DNA from 2 places in the Streptomyces sp. NPDC028305 genome. Region 2 is predicted to be linked to the other one. Evidence: riboswitches for the same ligand, from Rfam matches in the RefSeq annotation. Region 2 holds a riboswitch; the other holds the start of a gene.

Region 1 (6,374 bases), on a different contig from region 2:
GGTCGAGGACTGCGACATCCACATGTGGTACCGGCTGTGGGGCAAGCGCCTGTCGCAGACCACGCCGGGCATGCTGATCTCCGCCCTCGCGGTGGAGTGCGACGCGGCCGGGGGCAGGCTCGTCCGGGCCTCCACCTGGTCAACAGCCCTGTCCCAGCATTGCCTGTGCGGCGAGCGCGTCAACAAGACCCTCCGCGACCGCGCACACAAGTGCGGCGCGTGCGGCCTGGTCGGCAAGCGTGACCTCGTATCCGCCGCCTGGCCCCGTTCGTCCGCTTCGCAGATGTGGACGACCCCAAGACCGCGTACCTGGACACCGCCGCGTCCCGGCACGCACAGATCACATGTTCACAAGCGCTGGAAGAAGCGCTGCGGGAGTCAACCACACCGAGCCCGAAACCGCCCCGGCGGTCGGGTCGCGTGGCAGTCCCACGGCAACACCGTGAAACCTCTGCTCCCCGAACCGCCGGACGGCGGAACCGAGCGACCCCGGATGAGTCACGCCCGCGTGACCACGCCGGAAAGCCTGGTCCCCGCCCCGGCCGCAGTCCACAGCTCACCCTTTGGTGAGTTACGGATCAAGTCTTAGAGTGAGCGGGGCAGTCACCAGCGAGGGAGAAAGCCAGCCGTGATCACTTCGATCGTGCTCATCAAGACCGACGTGGACCAGATCCCCGAGATCGCCGAGAGGATCGCCGCGATCGACGGCGTGAGCGAGGTCTACTCGGTCACCGGGGCGCACAACCTGATCGCGATGGTGCGGGTGGCCCGGCACGACGACCTCGCGGACGTCATCCCGGGCCGGATCAGCAAGGTGCCCGGCGTGGCCTCCACCGAGACCCACATCGCCTTCCGCACCTACTCCCAGCACGACCTCGAGGCGGCCTTCGCGATCGGCCTCGACGGCTGAGTTCGCGCCCCTTCGCGGTTCAGCCGCGGTCCGGGACGCAGCGCCCGTCCTCGGTGCGGTAGCTCCACTTCGCGCCGTCCCGGACCAGCTCCTTCACCGCGCCCACGAACCGCTCGACGTGCTCGTCGGGGGTGCCCGCGCCGAAGCTGACCCGGATCGCGTTCAGCGACCGCTCCCCCGGCGCGGTCTCCGGGGCCCCGCACTCGCCCGCCTCCCCGGGCTCGCCGCCCAGCAGGGTGCGCACCAGCGGATGCGCGCAGAACAGGCCGTCGCGCACGCCGATGCCGTACTCCGCGGAGAGGGCGGCCGCGAAGTGCGAGCTGTTCCAGCCCTCCACCACGAAGGAGATGACCCCCACCCGGGGGGCGTCGTCGCCGAACAGCGACAGCACCCTCACCTCGTCCACCTCGGCCAGCCCCTCACGGACCTTGGCGATCAGCCGCCGCTCCCGGGCCACCAGGGACTCGAACCCGGCCTCGGTCAGCGCCTTGCAGGCCGACGCGATCGCGTACGCCCCGATGACGTTCGGCGAGCCGGCCTCGTGCCGGGCCTCGGTGGTGTGCCACTCCACCTCCACCTCGCCGACTCCCTCTCGGACGCTGAGGGCCACCTTGCGGCTGGCCCCGCCGCCCGCGAGATACGGCCGGGCCGCGCGCAGCCAGTCCGCGCGCCCCGCCAGCACGCCCGCCCCGAACGGCGCGTACAGCTTGTGCCCGGAGAACGCGACCCAGTCGACGTCCAGGGCGGCGATGTCCACGGGGTGGTGCGGGGCCAGCTGGGCCGCGTCCAGCACGATACGGGCGCCATGCGCATGGGCCACCTCCGCCAGCTCCCGCACCGGCCACAGCTCACCAGTCACATTCGACGCACCGGTCACACACACCAGCGCCGCGCCCGCGCCCGCGCCCGTGTCAGCCTCCTGGTCGTCCGCTCGCCACGCGGCCAGCGCCCGCTCCAGCGTCTCCACGGCCTGCCGCGGGGAGCGCGGCGCGCTCAGATAGCCGACCTCGATGCCCTCCCGCTGCTGCCACGGCAGCAGCGAGGCGTGGTGCTCGGTCTCGAACACGAACACCCGGGTGCCCTGCGGCAGCGCGGCGGCGAGCAGGTTGAGCGAGTCGGTGGTGGCGCGGGTGAAGACCACCTGGTCGTCGGGGCGGCAGCCGAGGAAGGCGGCCACCTCCTTGCGGCTGTTCTCGAACAGATCGGTGGACAGCTGCGAGAGATAGCCGGCGCCGCGGTGCACGCTGCCGTAGTACGGGGCGTAGGCCGCGATGTCGTCCCAGACCCGCTGGAGGGCGGGGGCGCTGGCGGCGTAGTCGAGTGCGGCGTAGTCGACCTCGCCGCCCGTGACGAGCGGGACCAGGACGTCCCGGCCGAGGACGGGCAGCGGGGTGTGGGTGGCGGTGGCGGCAGCAGCAGCGGTCGCGGACATGGCGAAGTCTCCCGGGAGGGCGAAGAGTTGAATGCGTCACGCGTGCGTGCGGCAGCCCGCCGTCGGGCACGCGGAAAGAAGCTCAACGCGCGGGCGAAGTCGGCACCGCGCCGGTTGAGGGGAAGAAGGGGCCGTCGGCCCTAGCGCATTCGCTGCATCACGGAAGAACTCCCTCGACGACCAGGACCCCTGGTTTTCGCGAGGGGTCCGCGCTTGCCGCAGACCTCGCTGCCTGCGGCCTGGTCATCACCCGGGGCACCCCGCCACGGACGGAGGGTTGCCGGACAGCGGGCCGGGGCCGAAGTCGCTGTCGCTCGTGACCTGCGCAGGAGTATGCCACGCCCGCCCGAAGCCCGAACCCCCTGTCCGCGATACGGACAACTCCGCCTGCGGCGTGCCTTGTCCCCGCCCCGCCCCTTCCCGAACCGGGGCTCCGCCCCGGACCCCGGTCCTCAATCGCCGGACGGGCTGTCAGCCCGTCCGGCGATTGAGGACACGCCCGAAGGGCGTCCGGGGGTCCGGAGGCTTGCCCCCTCACGCGGCGGAGCCGCATCTCGATGCTGCGGGAAGGGGCGGGTAGGGGAAGCGCCCGTCGCAGGCGCGGGGCCGGGGGGCGGCCCCGCCGGACCCGGGCGGAGGCTGCACCCAGACCGCCCGCCGCAGGGCGCTACGCGTTCGTGGCCAGAACCCACCGCTCCAGCGCCGCCCGCGCCGCGCCCGAGTCGATGGACTCCGCCGCCTTCTCCATGCCCGCCGCGATCCGCTCGGGCAGCGGCTTGCCGCCCGTCCCGCCCTCCAGCGCGACCAGCCCCGCGGCCGAGTTGAGCAGCACCGCGTCCCGTACGGGGCCGCGCTCCCCCGCCAGCAGCCGCCGCGCGACATCCGCGTTGTACGACGCGTCGGCGCCGCGCAGGGACTCCACCGGGGCCAGTTCGATGCCGACGTCGCGCGGGTCGAAGGTCTCCTGACGGACGGTGCCGCCCTCGACCACCCACACCTGGGAGGTGGAGGTGATGGTCAGTTCGTCCAGGCCGTCGTCGCCGCGGACGACCAGCGCGGAGGAGCCGCGCTCGGCGAGCACCCCGGCCAGGATGGGCGCCATGCGGATGTCGGCGACCCCGGTGGCCTGGGCGCGCACCCGGGCGGGGTTGGTCAGCGGGCCGAGGAAGTTGAAGATGGTGGCGATGCCGAGGTCGCTGCGCGCGGTCCCGACATGGCGCAGCGCGGGGTGGAAGTGCGCCGCGAAGCAGAAGGTGATGCCGGCCTCCTCGGCGACCTCGGCCACGCGCGCCGGGGACAGGTCCAGATTGACGCCGAGCTTGCCGAGGACGTCGGAGGAGCCGCTGGCGGAGGACCAGGCGCGGCTGCCGTGCTTGACCACCTTGGCCCCGGTGCCCGCCACCACGAGCGCCGACATCGTGGAGATGTTGACGGTCTTGGCGCGGTCGCCGCCCGTGCCCACGATGTCGACGGTCGGCCCGGGCACCTCGATCACGTTCGCGTGCTCGTACATGATCCGGACCAGCCCGGACACCTCCGCCACCGTCGCGCCCTTGGCGCGCAGCGCGACCGCGAAGCCGGCGATCTGCGCGTCGCTGGCCTCGCCGCGCATGATCCGGTCCATGACCCAGGCGGTGTCGTCGGCGGTGAGGTCCTGGCCGAGCAGCAGCGAGTCGAGTACGTCCGGCCAGGTGCGGGCCGTCGCGCGGTTGTCGCCTCCGGCTGGGGTCACAACGTCCATGGTCCGCTCCTGGAACTCGGCTGGTCAGGGCTGGGGCCTCATAGCTCGGCTGTGCGACGGCCCCCGGCAAGCCTATCGGCCCCATCGGCGCGGACCGGAGCGGTACGAAAACGGCCCGGGGCCCCGGGCCGGACCGTGTGGTCCGGGCCGGGGCCCTGGGGTGTGTGGCGTACAGCTGAGGTGTTCGCTGAAGGGGATCAGTGGTGGCCGTGGCCGCTGGTGATCTCCTTGTACTCCTCGGCGGTCGGCTTGGGGATGACGTTGTCCCCGCCGTAGTAGCCCTTGGACAGCTTGGCCCGGAGCTTCTCCGACCGCTTTATCTTCCGGCGCACACCGTTCTCGTCGACCTCGGGGCCGACCTCGAGCGCCTTGGGCTGCTCATGCTGGGTGAGCATGTGCAGGTCCTCCTGCGAGAGCGGCGCGTGCACCTCGATGAACTCGCCGTGCGGCAGCCGCTTGATGATGCCGGTCTCGCGCCCGTGCAGCACCTTGTCCTTGTCGCGCCGCTGGAGACCCAGGCAGATCCGCTTGGTGATGATGAAGGCCAGCACCGGGCCGACGAAGAAGCCGATCCGGACGAACCACGTGATGGCGTTGATCGACAGATGGAAGTGGGTGGCCCACAGGTCGTTACCACCACCGATCAGCATCACGAAGTACGCGGTCAGCCAGGCGACGCCGAAGGCGGTACGGGTCGGGGCGTTGCGCGGGCGGTCCAGGATGTGGTGCTCGCGCTTGTCGCCGGTGATCCAGGACTCGATGAAGGGGTAGACCCCGATCGCGAACAGGACCAGCGGGAACAGCACGATCGGGATGAACACGCCCAGGACCAGCGTGTGGCCCCACAGGGTGATCTCCCAGCCGGGCATCACACGGACCAGACCCTCGGCGAAGCCCATGTACCAGTCGGGCTGGGCGCCGGTGGACACATGGTCCGGGCGGTACGGGCCGATGGCCCAGATCGGGTTGATGGTGGCGACCGCGGAGAGGATCGCGATCACACCGAAGACCAGGAAGAAGAACCCGCCCGCCTTGGCCATGTAGACCGGCAGCAGAGGCATGCCGACGACGTTCTTCTCGGTCTTGCCGGGCCCGGGGTACTGCGTGTGCTTGTGGTAGAAGACCAGGATCAGGTGCGCCACCAGCAGGCCGAGCATGATGCCCGGCAGCAGCAGGACGTGGACCGGGTAGAGCCTGGGGATCAGGTCCATCCCGGGGAACTCGCCGCCGAACACGAACATCGAGATGTAGGTGCCGACGACCGGGATCGACAGGAACACGCCCTCGATGAACCGCAGACCGGTGCCGGAGAGCAGGTCGTCGGGGAGCGAGTAGCCGGTGAAGCCGGTCAGCATGCCGAGGAAGAACAGCAGGAAGCCGAACAGCCAGTTGATCTCACGCGGCTTGCGGAACGCGCCGGTGAAGAAGACGCGCATCATGTGCACGAACATCGCGGCGAGGAAGATCAGCGCGGCCCAGTGGTGGATCTGCCGGATGAGCAGACCGCCGCGCACCTCGAAGCTGATGTCGAGCGTCGAGGCGAACGCCTCGGACATCCGCACGCCCTGCATCGGGACGTACGGACCGTGGTAGACGACCTCTTCCATGCTGGGGTGGAAGAACAGCGTCAGATACACACCCGTGAGGATGATGATGATGAAGCTGTAGAGCGCGACCTCACCCAGCATGAAGGACCAGTGGTCCGGGAAGATCTTGCGCATGTTGGCCTTGGCCAGGCTGTAGATGCCCAGCCGGCCGTCCGCCCAGTCGGCGACGCGCTCGCCCGCGGGGGCCTTGCGGCCCCGCGCCTGCGTCTCAGTTGCAGTACTCATCCGCGCTCCCAGTAAGCAGGACCGACGGGCTCCGCGAAGTCGCCCTTGGCTTCGAGGTAACCGTCCTTGTTGACGCCGATCCGCAGCTGCGGCAGGGCGTGCCCGGCCGGGCCGAAGATCACGCGGCCGCCGTCGGAGAGGTCGAACGTCGACTGGTGACAGGGGCACAGGACGTGGTGCGTCTGCTGCTCGTACAGGTTGATCGGGCAGCCGACGTGGGTGCAGATCTTCGAGAACGCCACGATGCCGTCGTGCGACCAGTCCAGCTCGCGCTTGTCCTTGATGTTCTCCGGCTGGAGCCGGACCAGCATCAGGGCCGCCTTGGCGATCTGCGTCTGGAAGTCGTGGTCCGCCTCGCTCATGCCCTCGGGCATGGCGAAGGTGAGCGAACCGACCGAGATGTCCTCGGGGCGCAGCGCCCCACCCGTGTTGTAGTTCATCAGGCGCTTGCCCTTGGCC
Region 2 (6,374 bases):
GCGCTTGAGGGCCATCGGGTTGGCGCCCGCGGCGACGTTCCGCAGGCCCTCCTTGACCAGCGCCTGGGCGAGGACGGTCGCGGTCGTCGTGCCGTCACCGGCGACGTCGTCCGTCTTCTTCGCGACCTCCTTGACCAGCTCGGCGCCGATCTTCTCGTACGGGTCCTCGAGTTCGATCTCCTTGGCGATGGAAACACCATCGTTGGTGATCGTGGGGGCGCCCCACTTCTTCTCGAGGACGACGTTGCGACCCTTGGGGCCGAGGGTGACCTTGACGGCGTCGGCGAGCTGGTTCATCCCGCGCTCGAGGCCGCGCCGCGCCTCCTCGTTGAACGCGATGATCTTGGCCATGTGAAGTGGTCCTCCCAAGACGGGGTGGATTGCTCCGGACCGCGCCTGGCGCCCGCGACGGACGGCCTGTCTGCCCCGCGGTTCCTTGCCCCGCGTGGCCTGACGGACCTCACCGACCCGATCCTTCTGTCACTCTCACCTTCAGAGTGCTAACGCCAATGATTAGCACTCGACCCCTGAGAGTGCAAGCGTGAGTGGGGTGACAGCTTGGGACAAGGCGGTCGTGAGCGGCCATCGGCGCACAGGTCAACACCCATGTGAACACGCATGTCAAAGGGCCCGTGCCCCTAGGGGGTACGAGCCCTTTGAACGGTCCAGTCAGTGCCTCGCGTCGGCGCTTCAGCCAACAGCCACGCGGACCATGTCCGCCTGCGGCCCCTTCTGGCCCTGCGAGATCTCGAACTCGACCCGCTGGCCTTCTTCGAGGGTGCGGTAACCGTCCATCTGGATCGCGCTGTAGTGGACGAACACGTCCGCACCACCGTCGACCGCGATGAAGCCGTACCCCTTCTCCGCGTTGAACCACTTGACGGTGCCCTGAGCCATTCCTAACTCCCCTATTGCTGGCCCCTGCGCAGGACCGCACTCCGCGGACCCGGGTCAGACCTCACCCCCCGGTCGTGGGGGGTGTGCGCCGGAACGCGTCGACCGCCGCTGAATGTATCTGTCCCACTGCCCTGTGCAACAGGTCAATCGGACGAGAATTCTGGCGACGGTCGATCGGTAATAAGTGGAGAATTCCCGTGAATTCCGGGCAAGTCGGGCCAGGCATAAGGGAATCAACCCGACAATTCACGCGCACACTTTACGCACAAGTTGACGAGTTCTCATATGCGGCCGCCCATGAGGCCAACAGAAGGGGAACGGCTCAACTGTAGCGCGATTCAACACACGGAATCGCCCGGTCCGTTTCTATCAGGACCGGGCGATTCCGTTTACCTCGGGGGTACGGCCGGCTCACATCGGCCCGCGGCGGGGCCACAACCGGCCTGTGGCGGGGGAGCGACCGGCTCAGCAGCCGCCCGCGACCGCCGGAATGATCGAGACACCGGCGCCGTCCGGAGTCGCGGTCTCCAGGCCCTCGGAGAAGCGAACGTCGTCGTCATTGACGTAGACATTGACGAAACGGCGCAGCTTGCCGGTGTCGTCCAGGACGCGGGCCGCAATGCCCTGGTGATTCCGGTCCAGGTCCGCGAGGACCTCGGAGAGGGTCGCGCCCTCGGCACTGACCTCGGCCTGCCCGCCGGTGTAGGTGCGCAGGATGGTGGGGATCCGGACATTGACGCTCATGAGGGTTTCACCTTCCAAGGGAACTGCTGCGGGGGGCGAGGGCGAATTCGAGGGGCGAATTCAAGCCAGCTGGTTTGAGCGGGCCCGATTCAGGCCAGACCAGCTTCGCGGAACGCGTCGAGGCTGGGGCGGATCACCGCCGTGGGTCCACTCGTCGGGGCGACCGCGTCGAGCGTCTTGAGGCCGTCGCCGGTGTTGAGCACGACGGTGGTGAGGGTGGGGTCCAGCACCCCGTTCTCGAGCAGCTTCCTCGTCACGCCCAGGGTCACCCCGCCGGCGGTCTCCGCGAAGATCCCCTCCGTACGGGCCAGCAGCTTGATCGCGTCCACGATCTGCTCGTCGTTCACGTCCTCCACCGCCCCGCCCGTGCGGCGCGCGATGTCCAGTACATACGGCCCGTCCGCCGGGTTGCCGATGGCCAGCGACTTGGCGATGGTGTTCGGCTTCTGCGGCCGCACCACGTCCTGGCCCGCCTTGAAGGCGGTGGAGACCGGGGAGCAGCCCTCGGCCTGGGCGCCGAAGATCTTGTACGGCTTGTCCTCGACCAGGCCGAGCTCGATGAGCTCCTTCAGCCCCTTGTCGATCTTCGTCAGCTGCGAGCCCGAGGCGATCGGGATGACGAGCTGGTCCGGCAGCCGCCAGCCGAGCTGTTCGCAGATCTCGTACGCGAGGGTCTTGGACCCCTCCGCGTAGTACGGGCGGAGGTTGACGTTGACAAAGCCCCAGCCCTCGCCCGCCGGGTCGCCGATCAGCTCGCTGCAGAAGCGGTTGACGTCGTCGTAGGTGCCCTCGATGGCGACCAGGTCACCGCCGTAGATCGCGGCCATGACGACCTTGCCCTGCTCCAGGTCGTGCGGGATGAAGGTGCAGGAGCGCAGGCCCGCGCGGGCGGCCGCGGCGCCGACCGCGCCCGCGAGGTTGCCGGTGGAGGAGCAGGAGAGGGTGGTGAAGCCGAAGGCGCGGGCGGCCTCGACGGCCTGGGCGACGACGCGGTCCTTGAAGGAGTGCGTCGGGTTCCCGGAGTCGTCCTTGATGTGCAGCTCGCCGGTCACGCCCAGCTCGCGGGCGAGGTTGTCGGCCTTCACCAGCTTGGTGAACCCGGGGTTGATGTTGGGCTTGTCGGCCACGTCCGCCGGGACGGGCAGCAGCGGGGCGTAGCGCCAGATGTTGTTCGGGCCCGCCTCGATCCGCCGGCGCAGCCCCTCCGGGTCGCCGGTCGGCAGGTCGTACGCGACCTCGAGCGGCCCGAAACACTCCACACAGGCGAAAATGGGGCCGAGGGGGAAACGCTCACCGCACTCGCGACAGGACAGTGCGACGGCGGGACCGAGCGAGACGGAAGAGGTGGTGGAGCTTTCGACAGCTTGCACAGCCATGGGAGGCGAGGCCCTTTCTCCTCATCTTCCTCACGGCGCATCTCGCCGCGAGCCGGAATTGGCACCTTCCCGAGCCGGGGCCCCGCTTCGCGTAGAACGCAGGACCGGCTGGAGGGTTGCCGGGGCTTCAACGGGCCGTTCCCTCTGCCCCTCTGGATGAGCGGTATGACGCCGGGCACAGCGCGGCGTTTTTGTCGCACGCGGACCCCCGACATACGACGGTCACGTGCGTTGTTCAAGACTGTAACCGAAGGCCTGGATGGTTGAGATAGTCGTCCGAGGCGCGAGATGGGTCACAGCTGACGCGCGCCAGGCACAACAGGGAGGCATGGCCGTGCTGGAAGAGGTGGAACGCTGGCTGAAGGAGCGGTCCTGGTCCGCCGGCGACCGTCCGCTCGACCGCCTGCTGGCCGCCAAGCGCGCCACGGGCAGGACCGTGAGCGTCGTCCTGCCCGCCCTCAACGAGGAGGCGACGGTCGGCGAGATCGCCGCGGCCATCCGCCGCGAGCTGATGGGCGAGGCCGCCCCGCTGGTCGACGAGCTGGTGGTGATGGACTCCGGGTCCACCGACCGCACCGCCGAGGTCGCCGCGGCGGCCGGTGCGAGGGTGGTGCACCGCGACGCCGTGCTGCCCGAGCTGCCCACGCTGCCCGGCAAGGGCGAGGTGCTGTGGCGCTCGCTGCTGGCGACCAGCGGCGACATCATCTGCTTCATAGACGCCGACCTGCGGGAATTCGACGCGCGCTTCGTCTCCGGGATCGTCGGCCCGCTGCTGACCGACCCGGACGTACACCTGGTCAAGGGGATGTACGACCGGCCGCTCGGCAACGCCTCCGGCCAGGGCGGGCGGGTCACCGAGCTGGTCGCCCGGCCGCTGCTCAATCTGCACTGGCCGCAGCTGGCCGGTTTCGTACAGCCGCTCGGCGGCGAGTACGCGGCGCGCCGCTCGCTGCTGGAGCGGCTGCCCTTCCCCGTCGGATACGGGGTGGAGCTGGCCATTCTCATCGACTCGCTGCACACGGTCGGACTCGGCGCGCTCGCCCAGGTCGACCTCGGCGTGCGCAAACACCGCCACCAGGACCCGCAGGCGCTCGGCCGGATGGCGGCCACGATCTACCGCACGGCCCAGCTGCGGCTGGCGCGCGGGCATCTGGTGCGGCCGCGGCTGACCCAGTTCGACCGGGACGAGGGCGGTTTTGTGGCGCGGACGAGCGCCGTGGACACGGAGGAGCGGCCGCCGATGATCGAGATCCCGGAGTACGCGGAGCGGCGGGCGGCGTGAGGGGGAAGAAACCGCACGCACGTTTGCGCGACGCGTGGGATGGCTAGGTACGCGACATGGCCTCTGAGCACACTGCTGCACAGGTCCTCGTCGCGTCCAACCGCGGCCCGGTCTCGTACGCCCTGCGGGAGGACGGGTCGCTTGCCCCCAAGCGCGGCGGCGGCGGGCTGGTCTCCGGCCTCAGCGCCATAGGGCCGGACGCCGGCGCGGTGTGGGTCTGCGCGGCGCTGGGCGACGGCGACCGCGAGGCGGCCCGGCGGGCCGGGCCCGGCCATCTGGACCCGGGCGACACCGGCGGACAGCTGGTGCGGATGCTCGACATCGCGCCGGAGATCTTCGACGCCGCGTACAACGGCATCGCGAACTCGGTGCTGTGGTTCGTCCACCACCTGCTCTACCAGACGCCGCTGGAGCCGGTCTTCGGCGCGGAGTTCCGCGCCCAGTGGGACGCCTACCGGACGTACAACGCGGCCTTCGCGGACGCCCTCGCCCAGGAGGCCGCCGACGGCGCCGCCGTGCTGATCCAGGACTACCACCTGGCGCTGGTGCCAGGACTGCTCCGCGAGCGCCGGCCGGACCTGCGGATCGGCCATTTCTCGCACACCCCCTGGGCGCCCCCGGACTACTACCGGCTGCTGCCGGACGACGTGGCGGCGGACGTGCTGCGCGGCATCCTGGGCGGCGACCGCGCCGCGTTCCTCACCGAGCGCTGGGCCCTGGCCTTCGCCGACTGCGCCGCGGCCGTGCTCGGCGCGGAGGTGGTGCGGGACGGCCCGCGGCTGTCCGTGCGCCTCGAGGGGCGCGAGACCCGGCTGGGCGTGCACGGCCTCGGCGCGGACGCGGATTTCCTGCGGAAGCGGTCCCGGGCCGCGGACGTCGACGAGCGGCTGACGGCCCTGCGCGCGCAGATCGGCCCCGGGCGCAAGACCGTCGTCCGGGTGGACCGCACCGAGCTGTCCAAGAACATCGTCCGCGGGCTGCTGGCCTACCGGCGGCTGCTGGAGACCCGCCCCGAGTGGCGGGAGCGCGTGGTGCACGTGGCCTTCGCCTACCCCTCCCGCCAGGACCTGGCCGTCTACCGCGACTACACGGACGAGGTGCGGCGGGTCGCCGACGCGATCAACGCCGACTACGGCACGGAAGGCTGGCAGCCGGTCGCCCTCCATGTGAAGGACGACTTCGCGCGGTCGCTCGCGGCCTACCGGCTGGCGGACGTGGCCCTGGTCAACCCGATCCGGGACGGGATGAACCTGGTCGCCAAGGAGGTGCCGGTGGTCTCCGAGCAGGGGTGCGCGCTGGTGCTCTCGCGGGAGGCCGGGGCGTACGCGGAGCTGGGCGCCGACGCGCTGGTGGTGAACCCGTACGACATCGAGGCGACGGCGCGGGCGCTGCACGAGGCGCTGTCGATTGGGGACGGCGAGCGGGCGGAGCGCACGAAGCGGCTGGCCGCGGCGGCGACTGCGCTGCCGCCCGCGCAGTGGTTCCTCGCGCAGCTGCGCGAGCTGACGGATGTCTGACGCCTGCGGCGGGCCTTGTCCCCTACCCGCCCCTTCCCGCAACCGGGGGCAAGCCCCCGGACCCCCGGACGCCCTTCGGGCGTGTCCTCAAGCGCCGGACGGGCTGGACTAAGCCCGCCCGGCGCTTGAGGGCAAAGCACAGCCAGCCCGTCCGGCGTTTGAGGACCGGGGTCCGGGGCGGAGCCCCGGTTCGGGAAGGCGCGAGCTAGCGGTCCTCGACCGCCGCGGCCAGCGCCGTCAGCAGGGCGACGACACCCGCGGGGCCGTCGACCACCAGGTCGGCCCGCTGGGCCAGCTCGGTGACCTCGCTGCTGCCGCTGCACACCAGCACCCCCGGCACCCCCTGCGCCCTCAACCGCTCCACCGCCGCGAACGCGGCCAGGTCCCCCAGGTCGTCGCCCGCGTACAGCACCGCCGAGGCCCCGGTCTCGCGTACGTGCTCGGTGAGGGCGACACCCTTGTCCACGCCCGGCGGGCGCAGTTCGAGCACCAGGCGGCCGGGCTCCACGATCAACCCGTGCCGCTCGGCGAGCCGCCGCACCGGCTCGCGCAGCGCCT

What was found. Region 2 has a riboswitch for S-adenosylmethionine ahead of thrC (threonine synthase). Riboswitches for the same ligand answer to the same signal wherever they lie in the genome.
Region 1: linked by a shared signal. The riboswitch ahead of ACZ4WQ_RS01985 (aminotransferase class V-fold PLP-dependent enzyme) and the one ahead of thrC (threonine synthase) in region 2 are both predicted to bind S-adenosylmethionine.

The regions. Positions count from the first base shown of each region.
Region 1 covers NZ_JBVHTN010000001.1:431,675-438,048, forward strand. The annotation lists gene ACZ4WQ_RS01975 (zinc ribbon domain-containing protein) at 1-589, shown strand, start outside; gene ACZ4WQ_RS01980 (Lrp/AsnC family transcriptional regulator) at 629-910, shown strand; gene ACZ4WQ_RS01985 (aminotransferase class V-fold PLP-dependent enzyme) at 930-2,342, opposite strand; SAM riboswitch class IV at 2,547-2,664, opposite strand; gene trpD (anthranilate phosphoribosyltransferase) at 3,010-4,083, opposite strand; gene qcrB (cytochrome bc1 complex cytochrome b subunit) at 4,281-5,915, opposite strand; gene qcrA (cytochrome bc1 complex Rieske iron-sulfur subunit) at 5,912-6,374, opposite strand, start outside.
Region 2 covers NZ_JBVHTN010000010.1:156,642-163,015, reverse strand. The annotation lists gene groL (chaperonin GroEL) at 1-351, opposite strand, end outside; gene ACZ4WQ_RS38350 (cold-shock protein) at 691-897, opposite strand; gene ACZ4WQ_RS38345 (MoaD/ThiS family protein) at 1,363-1,641, opposite strand; gene thrC (threonine synthase) at 1,731-3,017, opposite strand; SAM riboswitch class I at 3,036-3,180, opposite strand; gene ACZ4WQ_RS38335 (glucosyl-3-phosphoglycerate synthase) at 3,352-4,299, shown strand; gene ACZ4WQ_RS38330 (alpha,alpha-trehalose-phosphate synthase (UDP-forming)) at 4,356-5,816, shown strand; gene otsB (trehalose-phosphatase) at 6,022-6,374, opposite strand, start outside.